DNA from 4 places in the Micromonospora sp. Llam0 genome. Region 2 is predicted to be linked to each of the others. Evidence: riboswitches for the same ligand, from Rfam matches in the RefSeq annotation. Region 2 holds a riboswitch; each other region holds the start of a gene.
The links. A riboswitch is a leader RNA that binds a small molecule or an ion and turns the genes downstream of it on or off. The one in region 2 is predicted to bind cyclic di-AMP.

Region 1: another riboswitch for cyclic di-AMP. It lies ahead of EDC02_RS17410 (coiled-coil domain-containing protein); the one in region 2 lies ahead of EDC02_RS35835 (C40 family peptidase).
Region 3: another riboswitch for cyclic di-AMP. It lies ahead of EDC02_RS01210 (NlpC/P60 family protein); the one in region 2 lies ahead of EDC02_RS35835 (C40 family peptidase).
Region 4: another riboswitch for cyclic di-AMP. It lies ahead of EDC02_RS34170 (hypothetical protein); the one in region 2 lies ahead of EDC02_RS35835 (C40 family peptidase).

What each region holds. Positions count from the first base shown of each region.
Region 1 covers NZ_RJJY01000001.1:3,986,073-3,990,673, forward strand. The annotation lists gene EDC02_RS17400 (AAA family ATPase) at 1-910, shown strand, start outside; gene EDC02_RS17405 (cation diffusion facilitator family transporter) at 956-1,864, shown strand; cyclic di-AMP (ydaO/yuaA leader) riboswitch at 2,033-2,163, shown strand; gene EDC02_RS17410 (coiled-coil domain-containing protein) at 2,231-3,313, shown strand; gene EDC02_RS17415 (glycosyl hydrolase) at 3,796-4,601, shown strand, end outside.
Region 2 covers NZ_RJJY01000002.1:1,888,124-1,892,724, forward strand. The annotation lists tRNA gene EDC02_RS35820 (tRNA-Gly) at 256-329, opposite strand; gene EDC02_RS35825 (pyridoxamine 5'-phosphate oxidase family protein) at 476-988, opposite strand; gene dcd (dCTP deaminase) at 1,116-1,694, shown strand; gene EDC02_RS35835 (C40 family peptidase) at 1,874-2,812, opposite strand; cyclic di-AMP (ydaO/yuaA leader) riboswitch at 2,911-3,054, opposite strand; gene EDC02_RS35840 (C40 family peptidase) at 3,312-4,355, opposite strand.
Region 3 covers NZ_RJJY01000001.1:255,713-260,313, reverse strand. The annotation lists gene EDC02_RS01230 (DUF3817 domain-containing protein) at 1-178, shown strand, start outside; gene EDC02_RS01225 (DUF397 domain-containing protein) at 305-520, opposite strand; gene EDC02_RS01220 (helix-turn-helix transcriptional regulator) at 788-1,669, shown strand; gene EDC02_RS01215 (DUF6232 family protein) at 1,717-2,253, opposite strand; cyclic di-AMP (ydaO/yuaA leader) riboswitch at 2,727-2,858, shown strand; gene EDC02_RS01210 (NlpC/P60 family protein) at 2,869-3,828, shown strand; gene EDC02_RS01205 (RNA polymerase sigma factor RpoD/SigA) at 3,967-4,601, opposite strand, start outside.
Region 4 covers NZ_RJJY01000002.1:1,467,549-1,472,149, forward strand. The annotation lists gene EDC02_RS34165 (TrkA family potassium uptake protein) at 513-1,190, opposite strand; cyclic di-AMP (ydaO/yuaA leader) riboswitch at 1,448-1,584, shown strand; gene EDC02_RS34170 (hypothetical protein) at 1,587-2,603, shown strand; gene EDC02_RS34175 (glycoside hydrolase family 65 protein) at 2,678-4,601, opposite strand, start outside.

The sequences.
Region 1 (4,601 bases), on a different contig from region 2:
ACGGGGCGTGCTCGACCCGGCCGAGATCACGGTGCTGGCCGACGCGTTCGGTGAACTGGCGGACCACGGGCCGACCATCGCGGACGTGGCGCTGCTGGACGAGTTGGACGAACTGCTCGGCCGGCCGCCGCAGCCCCGCCGCCGGCACCGGGATCCGTTCCAGGTGGCCGGCGGGGTCCGTGAGGTGACGACCTTCGCCGACCGGGAGCGGGCGGCCCGCGCCACCGCCCGGGAGCGGCCGGCCGACTACCGGGAGTACGCCCACGTGGTGGTCGACGAGGCGCAGGACGTGTCGCCGATGCAGTGGCGGATGATCGGGCGCCGGGGCCGGCTCGCCTCCTGGACGGTGGTCGGGGATCCGGCGCAGACCGCGTGGACCGGGAATCCGGCCGAACTCACCCAGGCCCGGGACCGGGCGTTGGGGCGGCGGCCGCGGCGGGAATTCCAGCTGACCACGAACTACCGCAACCCGGCGGAGATCTTCGAACTGGCCGCCGGGGTGATCCGCGAGGTCGCTCCGGACGCCCCGTTGCCGACTGCGGTCCGATCGACCGGGGTGGCGCCGCGCCGGGACCGGGTATCTGCGGCGGTGCTGCCGGCTGCAGTCCGCGCCGCGACCGCCGAGATGCTGGCAGCGGTGGAGGGGACGGTCGGGGTGATCGCCGCAGTGGCCCGGCGCGACGAGGTCGCCGGCTGGCTCGCCGAGCAGGCGACCTCGCGGCTGCAGGTGGTGTCGAGCCTGCAGGCGAAGGGCATGGAGTACGACGCGGTGGTGCTGGTGGCCGGTGACGAGATCCGTGCCGAGTCCGAGGCCGGGGTACGCACGCTCTACGTCGCGCTCTCCCGGGCGACGCAGCGGCTGGTCACCATCGACTTCGACCCGGAGTCGATTGCACATATTGCTATGTGAGCATTAGTCTGCTGACGAAACGCCGGGCAACGGAGGGTGGCAGGCGTGGGAGTCGGACACGATCACGGTGCCGGGAGCACCGGCCAGCGACACTACGGGCGCCTCTGGGCCGCCTTCGTCCTGCTGGCGGTCTTCATGGTCGTCGAGGCGGTCACCGCGCTGGCGACCAGCTCCCTGGCACTGCTGTCCGACGCCGGGCACATGTTCACCGACGTGCTCGGCATCGGCATGGCGCTCGCGGCGATCGCCGCTACCCGACGACCGACCGGGGAGCCGCAGCGCACCTTCGGCCTCTACCGCCTTGAGGTGCTCGCCGCGCTGGCGAACGCCGTACTGCTCGCCGGGGTCGCACTCTATGTCCTGGTGGAGGCGGCCCGGCGGTTCGCCGATCCAGAGCCGGTGACGGTCGGCCCGATGCTGGTGGTGGCGGTCGCCGGACTGCTCGCCAACATCGTCGCCTTCGCCCTGCTGCGCCAGGGGGCCAGGGAGAGCCTCAACGTACGGGGCGCCTACCTGGAGGTGCTCGGCGACCTACTCGGCTCGGTGGGGGTGCTGGTGGCCGCCACGGTGATCGCCACCACCGGCTGGTGGTACGCCGACCCGCTGGTCGCCGTCGGCGTCGGGGTGTTCATCCTGCCGCGCACCTGGCGGCTGGCCCGGGCCGCGCTGCGCATCCTGGTGCAGGCGGCACCGGAGCATGTGGAGGTCGACCGGGTCCGCAGCCGGCTGGCCACTGTGCCGGGCGTCTGCGACGTGCACGACCTGCACGTCTGGACGCTCACCCCGGGCATGGAGGTGGCCTCGGCGCACCTGGCCGTGACCCCGTCGGCCGACGTCGGCACGGTGCTGCGGGACGCCCGGACGGCCCTGCACGACGAGTTCGGTATCGAGCACGCGACGCTGCAGATCGAGCCGTTGGCCCCCGCCGACTCCTGTGGACCGGCCGACTGGTGATTAGCGGATGCTTAAGTTTCGTGACCTTACCGCGACGTCGACAGCTACGATCTACGTATATTCCTGATTTTTCTGGACATAACACGGCTATCAATACCGGGACGGCGACCCGGGGAACCGGTAGTCTCGGCCCCGGTCTCCGCTCGGGCGGCGCCCCTCCGGCGCCCGCGGATGCCGTCGCCTAATCGCCGTACGGCGAGCCGGGGAACCACGTACCTGGGGTGCATCCGCGTCACGCGGTAGGGATCTTCCGTCCCGAACCCGTCAGCTAACCCGGTCGGCGGCTGACGGAAGGAATGCACAGTGTCACGCACAGTCCACAGAAAAACCCGATTCGCGTTGTTGGCAGCGTTGACCGCCGCCCTGATGGCCGTCACCGGCACCCCGATCGGCTCGCCGGCCGGAGCCGCCCTGCCCACGAACCGACCCGACCGGGTCGACGACGAGGGCGGCACCGACAGCCTGCGCAAGGAGCTCGATGCGGCCTCGAAAGGCTGGATCGACGCCAAGGCGGCGCTCAACCATTCGAAGGGCCGGCAGAAGAAGCTGTCCGAGCAGCTCACCACGGTCGGTGCCGAGCTGGAGCAACGAAACAGGAACGTCGGGCACATCGTCGACCGCGCGTACCGCAACGGCCGGCTCGGCCCGGTCTCCGCTCTGCTCAACAGCACCTCACCGGAGGGGTTCATCGACCGGGCGGCGGCGCTGAGCGCGGTGACCGCCAACGAGGAGAAGCAGCTCCGCGAGCTGTACCGCACCCGTGACCAGGTGACCAGGTCCAAGGCCGCGATCGAGCATGAGATCCGGGAGCAGCAGAAGCAGGTCACCATCATGGACCAGCGCCGCAATCAGGCGGAGCGGGCCCTGGCCGTCGCGGTCGCCGCCGAGAAGGAGGCGGAGGAGCGGGCGAGGCAGCAGGCGGCGGAGGAGGCCGAGCGGGCCGCCGCCAGCGGATCCTCCGGCTCAGGATCCTCCGGTTCGTCCGGCTCCGGCTCGTCCGGCTCCGGCTCGGCCAGCGCGTCGGCGACCCCGGCCCCGCGCAACGCCAACGGCTCCTGGCCGGCCGAGTCGTGCAACGTCGACGACCCCACCACCTCCGGCTGCATCACGCCCCGTACGCTGCACGCCCTGAACCAGGCGAAGGCTGCCGGCTTCACCCGCTACGTGTCCTGCTTCCGCAACGGCAGCTCGGGCGAGCACCCCAAGGGCCGGGCGTGTGACTTCGCCGCCCAGCCCAACGGCTTCGGTGGAGTGGCGACCGGCGGCGACAAGAGCTACGGCGACAACCTCGCGAACTACTACATCAACAACGCCGACCGGCTCGGCGTGCTCTACGTGATCTGGTACAAGCGGATCTGGCTGCCCAGCAGCGGCTGGAAGACGTACAGCGGCGCAGGCGGCGACCCGTCCAGCGATCACACCAACCACGTGCACCTGTCGGTGTACTGACGTCGCGCATGCGGGGGCGGACGGTCACGTCGGTGGCCGTCCGCCCCCGCACGACCATGATCCGACGACCCCTCCGGCTCGATGGTGATCCCCCGAATCGCCGCAGCGCATTGCCGGAACACGATTCCTGTCAGCATCGATAATCGACGCGCAGGAGCCTCGGGCAGCGCCGAAAGACCGATCGGCATATCGTCCGACGGTCCCTGGCGACCACGCGAGAGCGCTCTATCGACACGCGGTCACATCTGGCTCACGCAGGGAACCTTGCCCCTCCCCTCACCAAGAGAGCGCTCTCACAGAGATATATAGCAGCAACGGCGTAGCTGTCAACCGACCGCCCCGCACCCGTACCGGATGCACGAAACTTCATGTCGGGATATTGACAGAAGCCCGCATCTCTGATGACCTCCTGGCAATAACTCATTAATGGGCGTGAAATTTATCGCGATCGTGGACCGCGCCCTACCCAACCCGGAGGCACCATGAACCTGTCGATCCGTGGCGCGCGAACAGGTCGTACGCCGCGCCGGATCCTGGCAGCCACCACCGTGACGGCGCTGGCCGCCACCGGACTGATCTTCGGCGTACTGCGCACCGCCGACGCCGCCACCGTCGGCGCCGGCAGCTACACCACCACCCGCCCGGCGGGCGCGGCCGCCCCGACCGCCTGCGGCAACATCTCCGCCAACCCCCGGCAGTACGTCACGGGCAACGCCCCGGCGGGCGCGGTGCCGACCAACGACTGGTGGTCGTCGCTGCTGTTCAAGCGGTACGACTGCGCGTACTCCGACCCGCTGCACGCCCACCCGATGTCGGTCCAGCCGACCTCCGGCGGGCTCGGCGTCTCCTACACCACCGAGGCGGCGATCTCCGGCACGTCGACCGGCGTCGGCGAGTACCACTACCCGTACACCCGGGAGTTCACCCTCGGCGTCGCCGGGCTCAACGCCCCGGACGTCAAGGTCGACGGCTGGACCGACTGGACCGTCAGCCCGTACTGGTCCGACGGCGCCCGCACGCTGCGCACCACCGTCGGACACGGGCTGCCGTTCGTGTACGCCCAGGTCACCGGCGGCAACGCACAGCTGTCGTTCCCCGGCACCCCGACGGTCTGGCACCACAGCGGCAGCCGGGTCGGCTTCTCGATGCGCGGCCACGACTACGTCGCCTACGCCCCCAGCGGCGCGACCTGGACCGTCGCCGGGACCACGATCAGCTCCACCCTCGCCGGTCGGGGGTACTTCTCCGTCGCGCTGCTGCCGACCGGCGCCGGCACCAGCGCCGCGCG
Region 2 (4,601 bases):
ACCTGCGGCATCACGTGTGCGGAGGCATCTTGGGTCCCCGGTCGGGCAGCTCGGGCAGCCAGCCGACAGACCAAGGACGGTACGGCGCTCACGTCGCAGCTGGAGAGCGAGCTGGTCGCAGAAGCCGAGCGCGGGTACGACCCCGAACACATGATCAGCGTCCGGGTTGACGACCGAACCTAGGAATTGACCAAAAGGTGGCAGAGCTGATCAACCGCAGCCCGGGACCGACGTCCTGAGCGGGTCTTCCGCAGGTGGAGCGGGTGACGGGAATCGAACCCGCACTGTCAGCTTGGGAAGCTGATGTTCTGCCATTGAACTACACCCGCGAGCGGCCCTACTCTACCCGGTCCGCCCGGCCGCTGCACAACAGGCCCGGCCGCCGGCCGGGCACAGCATGGGGTACGGCTCGACACCCGTCGACCGAACGTCGACGGGTAGGGCGTCAACGGTTCGACCGGTGCCGCGCGGCGGGTCAGCAGGCGACCGGGGTCGGCACCGGGTGGGAGACACTGCCGCTGGTCGGGTCGAGCCAGACCTGGACGGCTGGTTGCCGGGGCGCCGCCGCGTAGTGGCCGGTGCTGCCACCGCGTTGCGCCACCATCGCCACGTCGACGGTGAACTCGAACAGTCGCCAGTCGACGTGCGGCACGGCCCCGAGATCGCTGGCGAGCCGACCCACCTTGGTCGGATCGGTGACCGGATGCGCCCGACCCGCCAGGTACGCCTCGTCGTCGCTCTCCTCCGGCGGGAACGAGTGCAGCGCGTACCGACCGTCCCGCTCCAGGTCACGCCGCTTCGGTGAGTCGATGATGAAGCAGAACAGCCCGCTGTCGGTGATCACCGGGGAGACCGGGTGCACCCGGGGACCGCCGTCGGCTCGGACGGTGGCGAGGTAGCCGAGGCCGGGACCGTACTGCTGCATGAGGAGTCGGATCGCCGTGGCCAGGCGGGGCTCGTCGGCTGCGAACTCGGACCAGGTTGCCATGCGATCATTCTATCGAACATGTGTACGAAGAGATAGTGGGATCGCCCGGCCACGCCGATCCGCGTACATTCCGGCCAGGACACCGGCCGCGCGGTCGCACCGGCCGCGCGGTCGCTATCGTGTGACGATGCTTCTCTCCGACCGGGACATCGTCGCGGAGACCAAGACCGGCGGACTCTCCCTCGAGCCGTTCGAACCCTCGCTCGTCCAGCCGTCGAGCATCGATGTCCGGCTCGACCGATACTTCCGGGTCTTCAACAACCACCTGTACACCCACATCGACCCGGCCATCCGGCAGGACGATCTGACGTCCCAGGTCGAGGTGCCCAGCGGCGACCCGTTCGTGCTGCACCCCGGTGAGTTCGTCCTCGCCTCCACGCTCGAGGTCGTCTCGCTCGGCGACGGCCTGGCCGCCCGGCTGGAGGGCAAGTCGAGCCTGGGTCGGCTGGGCCTGCTGACCCACTCCACCGCCGGCTTCATCGACCCCGGCTTCTCCGGCCACGTGACGTTGGAGTTGTCCAACGTGGCGAACCTGCCGATCAAGCTGTGGCCCGGGATGAGGATCGGTCAGTTGTGCATCTTCCGGCTCTCGTCGACGTCCGAGCATCCGTACGGGTCGGCGGTCTACGGATCCCGGTACCAGGGGCAGCGTGGCCCCACTCCGAGCCGGTCCTGGCAGCGGTGGCGCACCTGGCCGACCAGCTGAACCAGCCCACCAAACTGAACCGGCTGGGCTGTTGGCGAGCCGGCGCAACGGCGGCGGGGGAGGCGAAAGGCGCCCTCCCAAGCCGGGGGGAGACATGGGAGGGCGCCTTTCCGGTGGCCGGTGCTGCCGCTTGACGGGGGGATCAGCGGCATGCGCCAGGCCATGGGGAGGAGTGAGGTCTAACCGGGCCTGCCGTAACTGTGCACACTCGAACCGATTTTGCGCATCTGCACCGGTTCGCCCGCCTGGGAGGCGTGCACGATCCAGCCGTTGCCCACGTACATGCCGACGTGGGAAAGCCCGCTGTAGTAGAAGATGAGGTCGCCGGGGCGCAGCTCGTCCCGGCTGACGTTGGCGGTCACCTGACGCTGCCGGGCCGCGTTGTGCGGCAGCGAGACGCCGGCCTGCGCCCAGGCGGCCAAGGTGAGACCCGAACAGTCGTAGCTGCCTGGTCCCGCTGAACCCCATACGTACGGCTTGCCGATCTGCGCACAGGCAAAGGTGACCGCCTTGCCGGCCGCACCGCCAGGGTACGTCGCCGGGCAGGGCGCGGGACGCAGCGAGCCGAGGGTGTTGGTCGAGCCGTACGCCTCCAGTCGCAGGTCCTGCAACCGGTCGACCTCGGCGTCGATCTCCTTGGCCTTCGCCGCCAGCTGAGCCTCGGTGCCGGTCAGCTCGACGATCAAATCGTCGAGCGGGGCCTTCTTCGCGGCGTACTCGTTCTTGAGGTCGACGACGGCCTGGACGTCGCGGGCCTGCCGCCGGGCGAACTGGTCCAGCAGCTCGAGCTGGTCGGCGAGGTGGGTCGGCTTGCCGTTGGTCAGGATCGCGTTGAAGACCGACGGACTACCACCCTTGTACGACCGGGCGGCGAACTCGCTGACCCGGTCCATCGCCAGGTCGATCTGGATCTGCAGCGGCTTGATCTTCTTCTGCAGCTCGTCCGCCTGCTTCTTCTTGGCGGCGAGGTCCTGCCGTACGGCGTTGTGCCGTTCGATCGTCGGTTCGAGCTCGGCCCAGACCTCGTCGATCTGCGACTCGATCTCGGCGACGGTCGGCTGCGCCTGTGCCGGCGCTCCGACCAGCAGCAGACCGACGCCGGTGGTGGCGGCGATCAACGCGGTGAGTATTCGTCGAGGGTCGTGCGGCGTTTTTCGCCGATGGTCGCGGCTGGACCACCGGAGGTATCGCCGAGGGGCGCTCGTAGCCACCGGACTCCTTCTCCCCAGACCGCCTACCGGGTTAGCTGACGGGTTCGGGCGGAAAGGAGACGCCCTACCGCAGTGGCCTGCGGATTCACCCCGGGAGTGCCGTGGGTCCCCGGCTCGCCGCCAAGGCGGCGATTAGGCGGTGTCAGGCCGAGGTCAACCCGGTTGGTTGACGTCCTCCCGACTCGACGATCCCCAAGGGTAGAGAGCGGCGTTCTCGCTACGCAAGCGAGAACACGGAATATCTCATTGAGTACGCAGACGATTGCGTATCGTGCATAGGCTGCTGTCGTTCAAGCGTTCGAATCTTGCTGGGCGGACCGGCCCGTTCATACCGGTCCGCCCGTACGTTCGGCCGACCAACACGCGTCACTCAGACTGCCTCGGCGAGCGGGCTGACCTGCTGCGATCAGCCGACCCGCTTGAATCCGGCAAGCGGCATGTTGTCGATGTTCTCCATCTGCACGGGTTGACCCGCACGCGGTGCGTGCACCATCAGGCCATTACCGATGTAGATTCCCACGTGATGTAGATCACTGAAGAAGAATACGAGATCCCCTGGTTTGGCGTTGGCGCGACTGACCGAACTGCCCTGATTCCACTGAGTTCCGGTGTAATGCGTGAGACTGACACCGGCACTTGCCCAGGCGTACTGGGTCAGACCGGAACAGTCGAAGGCGTTCGGCCCGGTGGCACCCCAGACGTAGGGCTTGCCGAGCTGCGCGCACGCGGTGCGGACCGCAGTTCCGGCGGCACCGCCGACCGACACCGCCGGACACGGGCCGGAGGCACCGGATCCGCCGGTGTAGCCGGTGGACTGGTACGCGGCGTTCCGCGCCCGTTCCAGCCGCTTGATCTCGGCGTCGATGGTCTTGCGCTGCTCGGCGAGCGTCTTGTCCTGTGCCTGCTGCTTCGTGATCAACTCGTCCAGCGCCTGCCGTTCTTCGAGATAGCGGTCCCGGGTCTCCAGAACGGCGGTGATCTTTTCCTGTCGACGCTTGGAGATCCGGTCCAGGACCACGAGCTGATCCGCCAGGCTGGTCGGTGATCCGGTCCGGAGCAGGGCATTCAGCTCGCTCGACGGCCCGGTCCGGTAATAGCGGTTGGCTACCTCGCCGATCTCGTCCGCCGCCAGGTTGGCCTGCAGCGACAGGGGGCGGATCTTCTCATCGAGCGCGGCCGCCTTCTTCTCGTTGGCCTTGAGCTCGCTGTGCACCTTGTTGTACTGCTCGATTACCGGTTCCAGTTTGAGCCACTGGGCGTCCAACTCGGCTTCGATCTCAGCCAGCGTCGGCTCGGCGTGGGCCGGCCCAGCCGGGGAGACCAGTGCAGTTACGGTGAGCAGCAGTGCGATCGCGCTACGCTGCAAAAACCGCAAAGGCCGATGCTCTCCGCGTCGATATCGGGACCCACTGTGACGATGGTTGTGCGAATTGGCGAGCGCACGTGCCATTGGCAGCGACTCCTTCAATGGTTGATCGCTGGGGCCTCACGGGCGGGGGTACGGAGGCCGACATCCGCAGCGGTCGGTGCATCACCTTATTGGAAAGCGCGGTGTTCGTTCAAGACCGCCTGCCGTCTCTGCTTCATCGGAAGCAACCGCTCGTCGCCGCCCGCAGCCGCTGCTTCTCTCCCAGCTACCACTTCTCCTGCAGTCACCGGTTCTCCTGCAGTCACCGGGCTGGGCGGTTAGCGTGGT
Region 3 (4,601 bases), on a different contig from region 2:
GGTCTATCTGGTCGCCGTGTTCGACCTGGCCCGGCGGGCCAACTGGTCGCTCGGCCGGATCCTGGCGATCATGCTGGCCGGCACGGTGCCGTTCGTGTCGTTCTACGCCGAGCGGGTGGTCAGCCGCTGGGCGGGCGTGCAGCCGCGTACCGAGCCGGACAAGGTGTTCACCGGCTGACCCCGGGCGGGCGGTGACTGGCTGACGGCGCCCCGGCCGGGCCGGCACCGTTGTCGGGCCGACCCGGCCGGGGCGTACGGCCGACATTGTCGACGGCCGTGGACCCGGGCCTCGTGCGGCGTCGGATCAACCCGTGGTGTGGCCGCCGGCGCTGGTCGGCGCACCGGGCAGCCCGGCGACGAACGCCGACCAGGCGGCCGCCGAGAATTCCAGGTGTACTCCGGGGTCGGTGGAGTTGCGCACTCCGACCGCCGGGCCGATCTCGGCTACCTCGACGCAGGTCGTCGCCTCGCAGCGGCGGCTCTTACGCCACGCCGGACCGGCAGTGCTGATCACAGTCACCCAGACTCCTTAATAGGATAAATCGGTAGATTTGCCATCAGAGTACGCAGGCAATCGGGCGGACTGTACCAGTTCCCGATCTTGCCGACGCGACTGGGCGACACCGGGAAAATCGGCGGAACCGCCGTCCGGACCACGCGGAGTGGCCGGCCGTCCATGCGGAGGGGCCAGCCGTCCTTAGCAGACCTGACGGCGGCGGTGTAGCGTGCAACAGGGTGGCAACCAGCCAGGTGGCACTCTGCTAGGCACTCTCCCCGGAGCGTTCCCATGCCTGCCCGACACCAGGGCCCGACCATCGGGCGTCGCCGGCTGCGTGCGGCGCTACGCCGGGCACGCGAGGCCGCCGCGCTGACCCAGGACCACGTCGCCGCTCAAATGGACTGGTCGCTGTCGAAGCTGATCCGGATCGAGTCGGGGTCGGTCAGCATCTCGACCAACGACGTCAAGGCTCTGCTGGACCTGTACGGCGTACGCGACCAGCAGCAGGTGCAGGATCTCGTCGAGTTGGCCCGGGCGGCACGACGGCGCGCCTGGTGGAGCGGATACAAGGACCGGGTGCCGGCCGCCTACGCGGCCTACATCGGCCTGGAGGCGGAGGCGTCGGCACTGCGCTACTTCCAGCCGATCAGCTTCCCCGGCCTGCTGCAGACCGAGGAGTACGCCCGCGCGGTGATCCCGGCCGACGGCCCGCACCACGTACCGGCGGCCGAGATCGAAGGACGGGTGCAGATCCGGCTGGCCCGCCAGCACGAGGTGCTGTTCGGCGCGGATCCGCCGCAGATCGAGGTGATCATCGACGAGGCGGCGCTGCGCCGGATGACCGGCGGCCCGCGGGTGCTGCGTGAGCAGCTCCAGCACGTGGCGAAGATGTCCGCGGCGCCTCACGTCACGGTCCGGGTGCTGCCGTTCACCGCCGGGAGCAACACGGTGCTCGGTCCGTTCGTCATCCTGCACTTCGCCGACCAGGCCGACGCCGACGTGGTGTACGTGGAGAGCGCTCTGGTCGAGGAGGTCATCGACCGGGCCGACGAGGTCCGGCCCTACCAGCATGTCTTCGACCGGCTACGGGCGGAATCCCTGTCGCCGGCCGACTCGGTGGCGATGCTGCACGACCTCGCCCGTCGGCTGGACGGACCGGACGCGGGCTGATCGACGTCGACCAGCCCGCCGACGACCGCCGCGGCGGTCGGGCCCGCTCACCGCTGGTCGGGCACCCACGGTTCGATGGTGACCGGCTCGGACAGACCGGCCAGCCGGGACATCTCCCGGGCCCGCATCAACGCCCGGCTCACCTGGCCGTACTGGCGTTCGTCGTCGGTGCTGAACAGCAGCACCAGCAGTCCCTGGTGACGGCCCCAGAGTTCGTACGCCCGTGGCCGCAACCGGTCACCGAGCCAGGCGACCGACACCGGCACGAACGCGGCCGCCAGCATGGCGAGGTAGGCACCCGCGCTGACCTCGTCCAACCCTCGGGTGTAGCCGACGGTCACCGCGACCACCACCAGGGTCACGGCGGTCACCGCGATCACCCGGCCGGTGAGCCGGTCACGGGCGCCTCGTGCGGTCCGGAGTTCGGTGAGGTCGCGGACGGCGAACCGCCGGCCGGCCACGACGAACCATTCACCGGTCACGCAGATACCGGGCTGCCGGTAGAAGGTCCGTCCGACACTGGAGCCGGACGGGGCGGGCGCCGGGGAACCGCGTCGGGGTGGGGTCTGGCGAGTAGCACGCATAGCTGCCTCCGAAGGGCTCGTGCGGCGCTGACCTTGCGGGTCCATTGTGCAAACAGCAAGCTACTCGATGGAAGGTAGTCATTCTGCCACCTAGCAGAATGACGTACGGCAGGCCGCATCCTGGATGGCGAATCAAACCTTTCGCACCCATTTATCCGGATAGCTGGCTAACGACAACCGCGCAGACCGACTAATGACACATTAGTCGCAATTGATCAGCCGTTGTCCAACGACGACGCACCGCAGTCGACCGATCACGCGAAGGCAAGGAAAATGTTGCCCAGAGCAGCCAACCGTCACATCAAGTAACCGTCAACGAGCCCCGCCCAGTTTCATGCCACGGATCACGATCGCAGCACTTCCGGGTCGCAACCCTTGCGGCTAAGTTGGACCGGCTGGTCCGGTCGCCAGTCGCCGGGAAGCGGTGACGCCGGTCCAGTGCCGCCGAATCGCCGTCCCGAGATTACCTGGCGTTACAACCAGTGATCTCACGGTCGCGATCCGGGGACCCACCGGCAACTGGGGTGAATCCGCGGTCCACCGCGGTAGGGCGAACTTCCCGCCCGAATCCGTCAGCTAACCCGGTAGGCGGCGAGGAAGAAGGGTTCTGCGTTCTTGTCAACAGCGCGGATTCTGCTGCGCACCCTGATGCTGGCCGGCGTGAGCCTCGGCCTGGTGGTACCGGCGACCGCCGCGACCGCCCAGCCGACGGTCAGCGAACTCACGCAGCAGATCGACAAGGAATCCGAAGAGCTGGCCAAGGTCGTCGAGTCGTACAACCGGCTCAGGGAGGAGGCCAAGGCCACCCGGGCGGCGGCCGAGGAGATCGACGCCAAGCTCGGCCCGCTGCAGGCCGAACTCGCGGCAGCGCAGACCGAGGTCGGTCAGATCGCGGTCAACGCGTACAAGACCGGCGGGTTGAGCACCGCGAGCGCCCTGCTCGACAGCTCCTCCGGCAGCTTCATCCACCGGCTCGGCACTCTGGACCACCTGGCCCGGGACCGGCAGCAGCGACTCACCGAATTCACCAGCACCCAGCTGACCTACCTGGCCGAGCAGGAGAAGCTGCAGGCGGCCCTGGAGAAGCAGGACGCCCAGGTCAAGGAGCTCGCCGACCGCAAGAAGAGCATCGAAGCGGACATCGACGAGCTGATGGACAAGCGGGAACGGGCCTACGGTGCCGCGAGCGAGACTGGCTCGTCGTACACCGGGACCGTCCCGTCGGTGTCCGGTGCCGCCGGCTCGGTCGTCGAGTTCGCGTACGGGGCCATCGGCAAGCCGTACGTCTGGGCCGCCAGCGGCCCGAACGGCTACGACTGCTCAGGTCTGGTGCTCGCCGCCTGGCGTACCGCCGGCAAGAGCCTGCCGCACAACGCGGCGATGCAGTGGGACGTGGTCGCGAAGATCAACCGTGGCGCGCTGCAGCCCGGAGACCTGGTGTTCTACAACGGTCTCGCCCACGTCGGCCTGTACGTGGGCGGCGGCCAGGTGATCCACGCACCCACCTTCGGCCGCACCGTCGAGCTGGCCAGCGTGGACATGATGCCGCCGTACGGCTACGGCCGGGTCCGCTGACCCGGCAGGTCGCCCGACACTGACGACGGCCCGGCATCCGCTAAGCGCGGATGCCGGGCCGTCGTCAGTTCGTCGGCGGGTTGTCAGCTCGTCGCGGGGGGCAGTTCGCGGCGGATCAGGTCGCCAGCAGCCGGTTGGTCAGGCCGCCTGCAGCCCCTCCGCCCGGGCCAGCTCCCGCAGCCGGCCCAGCGCCTGGATCTCCAGCTGACGGATGCGCTCGCGGGACAGCGAGAAGCGCGACGCGACCTCGGTCAGCGAGTGCTCCCGCCCGTCCTCCAGGCCGTACCGGGCCCGCATGATGCCGGCGGACCGGTCGTCCAGGTGGTTGAGCAGGCCCTCGATCCGCTGCCGCTCCAACCCGGTGAGCACGATGTCCTCCGGCGACGGCGCGTCGCTGTCGGCCACCAGGTCGCCCAGGTTGGTGTCGCCGTCGTCGCCGACCGGGGTGTCCAGCGACACCGTGTCCTGCGACCACCGCACCAGCTCGTGCACCCGCTCGACCGGTACGCCGAGCGAGGCGGCGATCTGCTCCGGCTCGGGGTCCGAACCGAGCTCGCGGGTCAACTGGCGGGCCACGTTGCGCATCCGGTTGACGTCCTCGACCAGGTGCACCGGAAGCCGTACGGTCCGCTCCTGCTGGGCGATCGCCCGGCTGATCGCCTGCCGGATCCACCAGGTCGCGTAGGTGGAGAACTTGAAACCACGCTCGTAGTCGAACTTCTCCACCGCACGGACCAGACCGGTGTTGCCCTCCTGGATCAGGTCCAGCATCG
Region 4 (4,601 bases), 420 kb from region 2:
GCACGGCCGCCCAGCCGCTGCTCCAGGCCCTATACACAACGAAGCCCGCCGGCTCATCGGCGGGCTGGGCAGCGCTGTCGGACGGACCAGCGTCGCGGTCCTGACTTGTCGGCGATTCCCCGCCGTAACAATCGGAGACTAGCGTGGGGACGGGGAGGGCAACCCCCGTCCCCACCATCAGTTGCTACACACGCACGAGCGGTCTGGCGTCCAGGTCGTGCGTGACGCGCGGGAGCCGGGCCACGCGAGTGGCTCTGGTTCCACCTCCTCTCGACAGGTGGTGCGCGGGCTGGCGGCGGAGTCCGGGCTTGGCCCGCCGCCAGCCTCGGGAGCTGTGCGGTTGACACGGTGATGTCGCCATCGCCGCGCCACGCGTCGACTACTTCAGCGGGGCACATCCATCGATGGAAGCGCTCCCATGCAGGGACTGTAGCCTGAGTCACGAGTTTGCGAAAGTGCAGCGGCTGATCAGCTCACGAAATGAAGGTGTGATGAGGCGGTCACGCCCATGTTCACCGGCCGAACTGCTGGACCGCCGTGGTCGCCCCGGCGACGATCAGCAGCGCGTCCGGCGGGATCAACGTCTCAGGTCCCGCGTACCGCAGCTGCCGGTCCCGCTCCTTGATCCCGACCACCGTGATGCCGTACCGCTGGCGTAGCCGGGACTCGGCCAACGTCCGACCGGCGGCGTCCGGCGGGGCACAGACCTTGGCGATGGCGAACCCGTCGTCGAACTCGATGAAGTCGAGCATCCGGCTGGCCAGCAGGTGGGCCACCCGGTCACCCATCGCCGCCTCCGGAAAGATCACATGGTGCGCGCCGACCGAGGCGAGGATCCGGCCGTGCTTGGCGGTGATCGCCTTCGCCCAGATCTCCGGGACGCCCAGCTCGGTCAGCGCCACCACGGTGAGGATGCTGGCCTCGACGTCCGAGCCGATGCCGACCACCGCGCGGGGGTAGCCGGCGACGCCGCACTGGCGCAACGCCTGGTCGTCGGTCGAATCCGCCTCGACCACCCTCGGCAGCCGCTCGGACCAGCGGTGCACCCGTTTGGGATGCTCGTCGATGCCCAGCACGTGATGGCCGAGGCGGAGCAGGGACTGGGCGACCTGACCGCCGAACCGGCCGAGGCCGATCACCGCCACGCTGTCGGCGTCCGGCGGCCCGACCGGGGAATCGTCATCTCTCACCGAGGATCCGTCCGACGCTACGACTTTCCCACTTTTCCTCATACGTACTGTAGTCAGCCGCTAACCTCGGCGCAGCGGTATCCGGCCCGTCCCGCGACTTGTCGTACGCCGCCGAGCGCAGACAGTGGACATCACCGAAAGTCGTTGTCCGGTAACGGATTTTTCCAGCTCAGTCAGGATTGTCGAGGTGTTGATGCCGGTGACCGATCCGGTAAGCTTGCCCGCGGTCTCCGCCAGGCGGCGCCCACCGGCGCCGGCGGTGACCGCCGCCCAATCACCCCTCCGGGGTGAGCCGGGGAACCACGTTTCCACCGGGGTGAATCCGCGCCAGCGGTAGGGATCGTTCCGTCCCGAACCCGTCAGCTAACTCGGTCGGCGGCCAAGGAAAGGAACAGGATGACCGCACCCCTCCGCCGGCGGATTCCGACGGCCGCGGCCCTCGCCGCCGTCGCCGCCCTGCTCGCCGGCTTCGTCGTAGCGTCGCCGGCCGCCGCTCAGGATCCGGACGACGAAGGCGCCCCGCCACTGCTCAGTGAAGTGCTCGAATCGACCGGCCGGGGCTTCGTCGAAGCCAAGGCCGCAGTCGACGAGTCCCGCAAACGCCAGTTGAAGCTCAGCCTCGAGTTGGAAAAGGTCGAGGAACGGATAGCGGCGCTGACCCCACAGATCGGCCAGGTCGCCTCCAACTCGTACCGTCTCGGTCGGATCACGCCGGTGATGGTCCTGCTCAACAGCGCCGACCCGGACGCGTTGCTGGAACGCGCCGAAGGCCTGGACATGATCGCCATGCACGACAACAAGCGAATCCGGGAGCTCAACGAGGCCCGCGAACAGGCCGCTCGGGCGGTCGCCGCGATCGACGCCGAAGTGGCCCGCGAGGAACAGCAACTCGAGGCGATGGCCCGCCAGAAGAAAGAGGCCGAGAAGGCCCTGCAACTGGTCGGCGCGGTCGCCACCAACGGATTCGTCTCGGCCACCTCACCGGTCGCCGCCCAGGCGCCGCGCAACTCGGACGGTTCCTGGCCGTCCCAGTCGTGCAGTCTGGACGACCCCACCACGAGCGGCTGCATCACGCCGCGCACCATGCACGCGCTGAACGAGGCGAAGAAGGCCGGCTTCACCCGCTTCGTCTCCTGTTTCCGCCCCGGCGGTCCGTTCGAGCACCCCAAGGGGCGGGCCTGCGACTTCTCCGCCCAGCAGCAGGGGTTCGGCGGCGACGCCTTCGGCGACGACCGGCTGTACGGCAACAACCTGACCGCCTTCCTGGTCCGCAACGCCGACAAGCTCGGCATCCTGTACGTAATCTGGTATCGCCAGTTCTGGTCACCGACGACCGGCTGGAGTTCGTACAGCGGTGCCGGCGGCGACCCGAACAGCGACCACACCAACCACGTACATCTGTCCCTGCTGTGACCTGACCTCATCCCGCGCGGTGCCGGGCCGGCCCGGCACCGCGCGAGAGAGAGCCGCACGGGAGAGAAGGGTCGTCAGTCGGTACGCGCCGAACGGCGTACCGGTGACCGGCCGGTCGGCTGCTGCGGCGGCGGACCGACCGGGCCGGCCGGCGGGATCGCCCGGGTGACCGGCTTGTCCGCGGCCACCGTGATCGGCTCGCTGTGGTGGGTCAGGTCCACGGTGGCGTTCGGGTCGACGTCGCGCAGCGAGTAGGTCACCTCATCGTGCTGGACCGCCACCCGCAGCCGCAGGCCCCGCCACATCATGGCGAACTCCAGCCGGTTGATCCGCTGCGGCAGCCGGGGAGCGAAGGTCAACTCCCCGCCGTGGTCTCGCATCCCGCCGAAGCCGGCGACCAGCGCCAGCCACGCCCCGGCCAGGGCGGCCACGTGGATGCCGTCGCGGGTGTTGCGGTTGATGTCGTGCAGGTCCATCAACGCGGCCTCGCCCATGTAGTCGTGGGCGAGCTCCAAATGGCCGGTCTCCGCGGCGATCACCGACTGGGTGCACGCCGACAACGACGAGTCCCGCACCGTACGCCGCTCGTAGTAGGCGAAGTTGCGGGCCTTCTCCTCCTCGGTGAACGCGTCGCCCCGCCAGTGCATCGCCAGCGCCAGGTCGGCCTGCTTGACCACCTGCTTGCGGTACAGATCGAAGTACGGGTAGTGCAGCAGCAACGGATAGTGGTCCTGCGGGGTGCCGGCGAAGTCCCACTCCTGGTGCCGGGTGAACCCGGCCGACTGCGGGTGCACGCCCAGCTCGTCGTCGTACGGGACGTGCATCGACAGCGCCGCGTCCCGCCAGGCCGCGGTCTCCTCGTCGTCGACGCCGAGCACCCAGGCCCGGTCGGCGTAGCGCAGCGCGCAGTCGGCGGCGGTCAGCAGGTTCCGCTGCGCCATCAGGTTGGTGTAGATGTTGTCGTCTACCACTGCGGTGTACTCGTCCGGCCCGGTCACCCCGTCGATGTGGAACCGGCCGTGCCGGTCGTGGTGGCCCAGCGAACGCCACAACCGGGCGGTCTCCACCAGCAGTTCCAGGCCGATCTCCCGCTCGAACTCGACGTCCCCGGTGGCGTGCACGTACCGCCGGACCGCGTCGGCGATGTCCGCCGCCACGTGGAACGCGGCCGTGCCGGCCGGCCAGTACGCCGAGCACTCCTGGCCCCGGATGGTCCGCCACGGGAACGCCGCCCCGTTGAGCCCGAGCATCCGGGCCCGCTCCCGCGCCTGGTCCAGGGTCGAGTGCCGCCAGCGCAGCACCGAGGCGACCGCCCCCGGCTGGGTGTAGGTCAGCACCGGCAGCACGAACATCTCGGTGTCCCAGAAGGCGTGTCCGTCGTACCCCGGGCCGGTCAGCCCCTTCGCCGCGATCGGCCGCTGCTCGGCGCGGGCGCCGGCCTGCAGCACGTGGAACAGCCCGAACCGGACCGCCTGCTGGATCTCCGGGTCGCCGTCCACCCGCACGTCCGAGTGGCCCCAGAAGTCGTCGAGGTACTTGCGCTGCTCGGCGCAGAGCCCTTCCCAGCCGGAGATCCGGGCGCCGGCCAACGCCGCGCCGACCTGATCGCGCAGCGCCGGCAACGAACGCTGACTGGACCAGCCGTACGTCAGCAGCTTCACCATCCGCAGCCGCTGCCCCGGCTCCAGCAGGCAGGAGACGGTGGTCCGGACCCAGTCGTCGAACCCCTCGGTGCTGACCGACACCTCGCCGGGGCCGTCGATCTCGTGCCCCATCGCCGCCGCCATCCGCAGCCCGCTGGCCTTGGTCCGGTGGATGAGCAGCCCGCCGTCGGGCTGTACCAGCCGCTCCTCGGCCTGCAGCGGCGTCTCAAGCACCGCCGCGACGCGCGGGTCCTTGCTCTGTGCCGGCAGCTCCTCGTTGGCGACCAGCTCGGACTGCACGATGATGCGCAACGGCTCGTCGACCGCCTCCACCTCGAAGCAGATCGCCGCGACC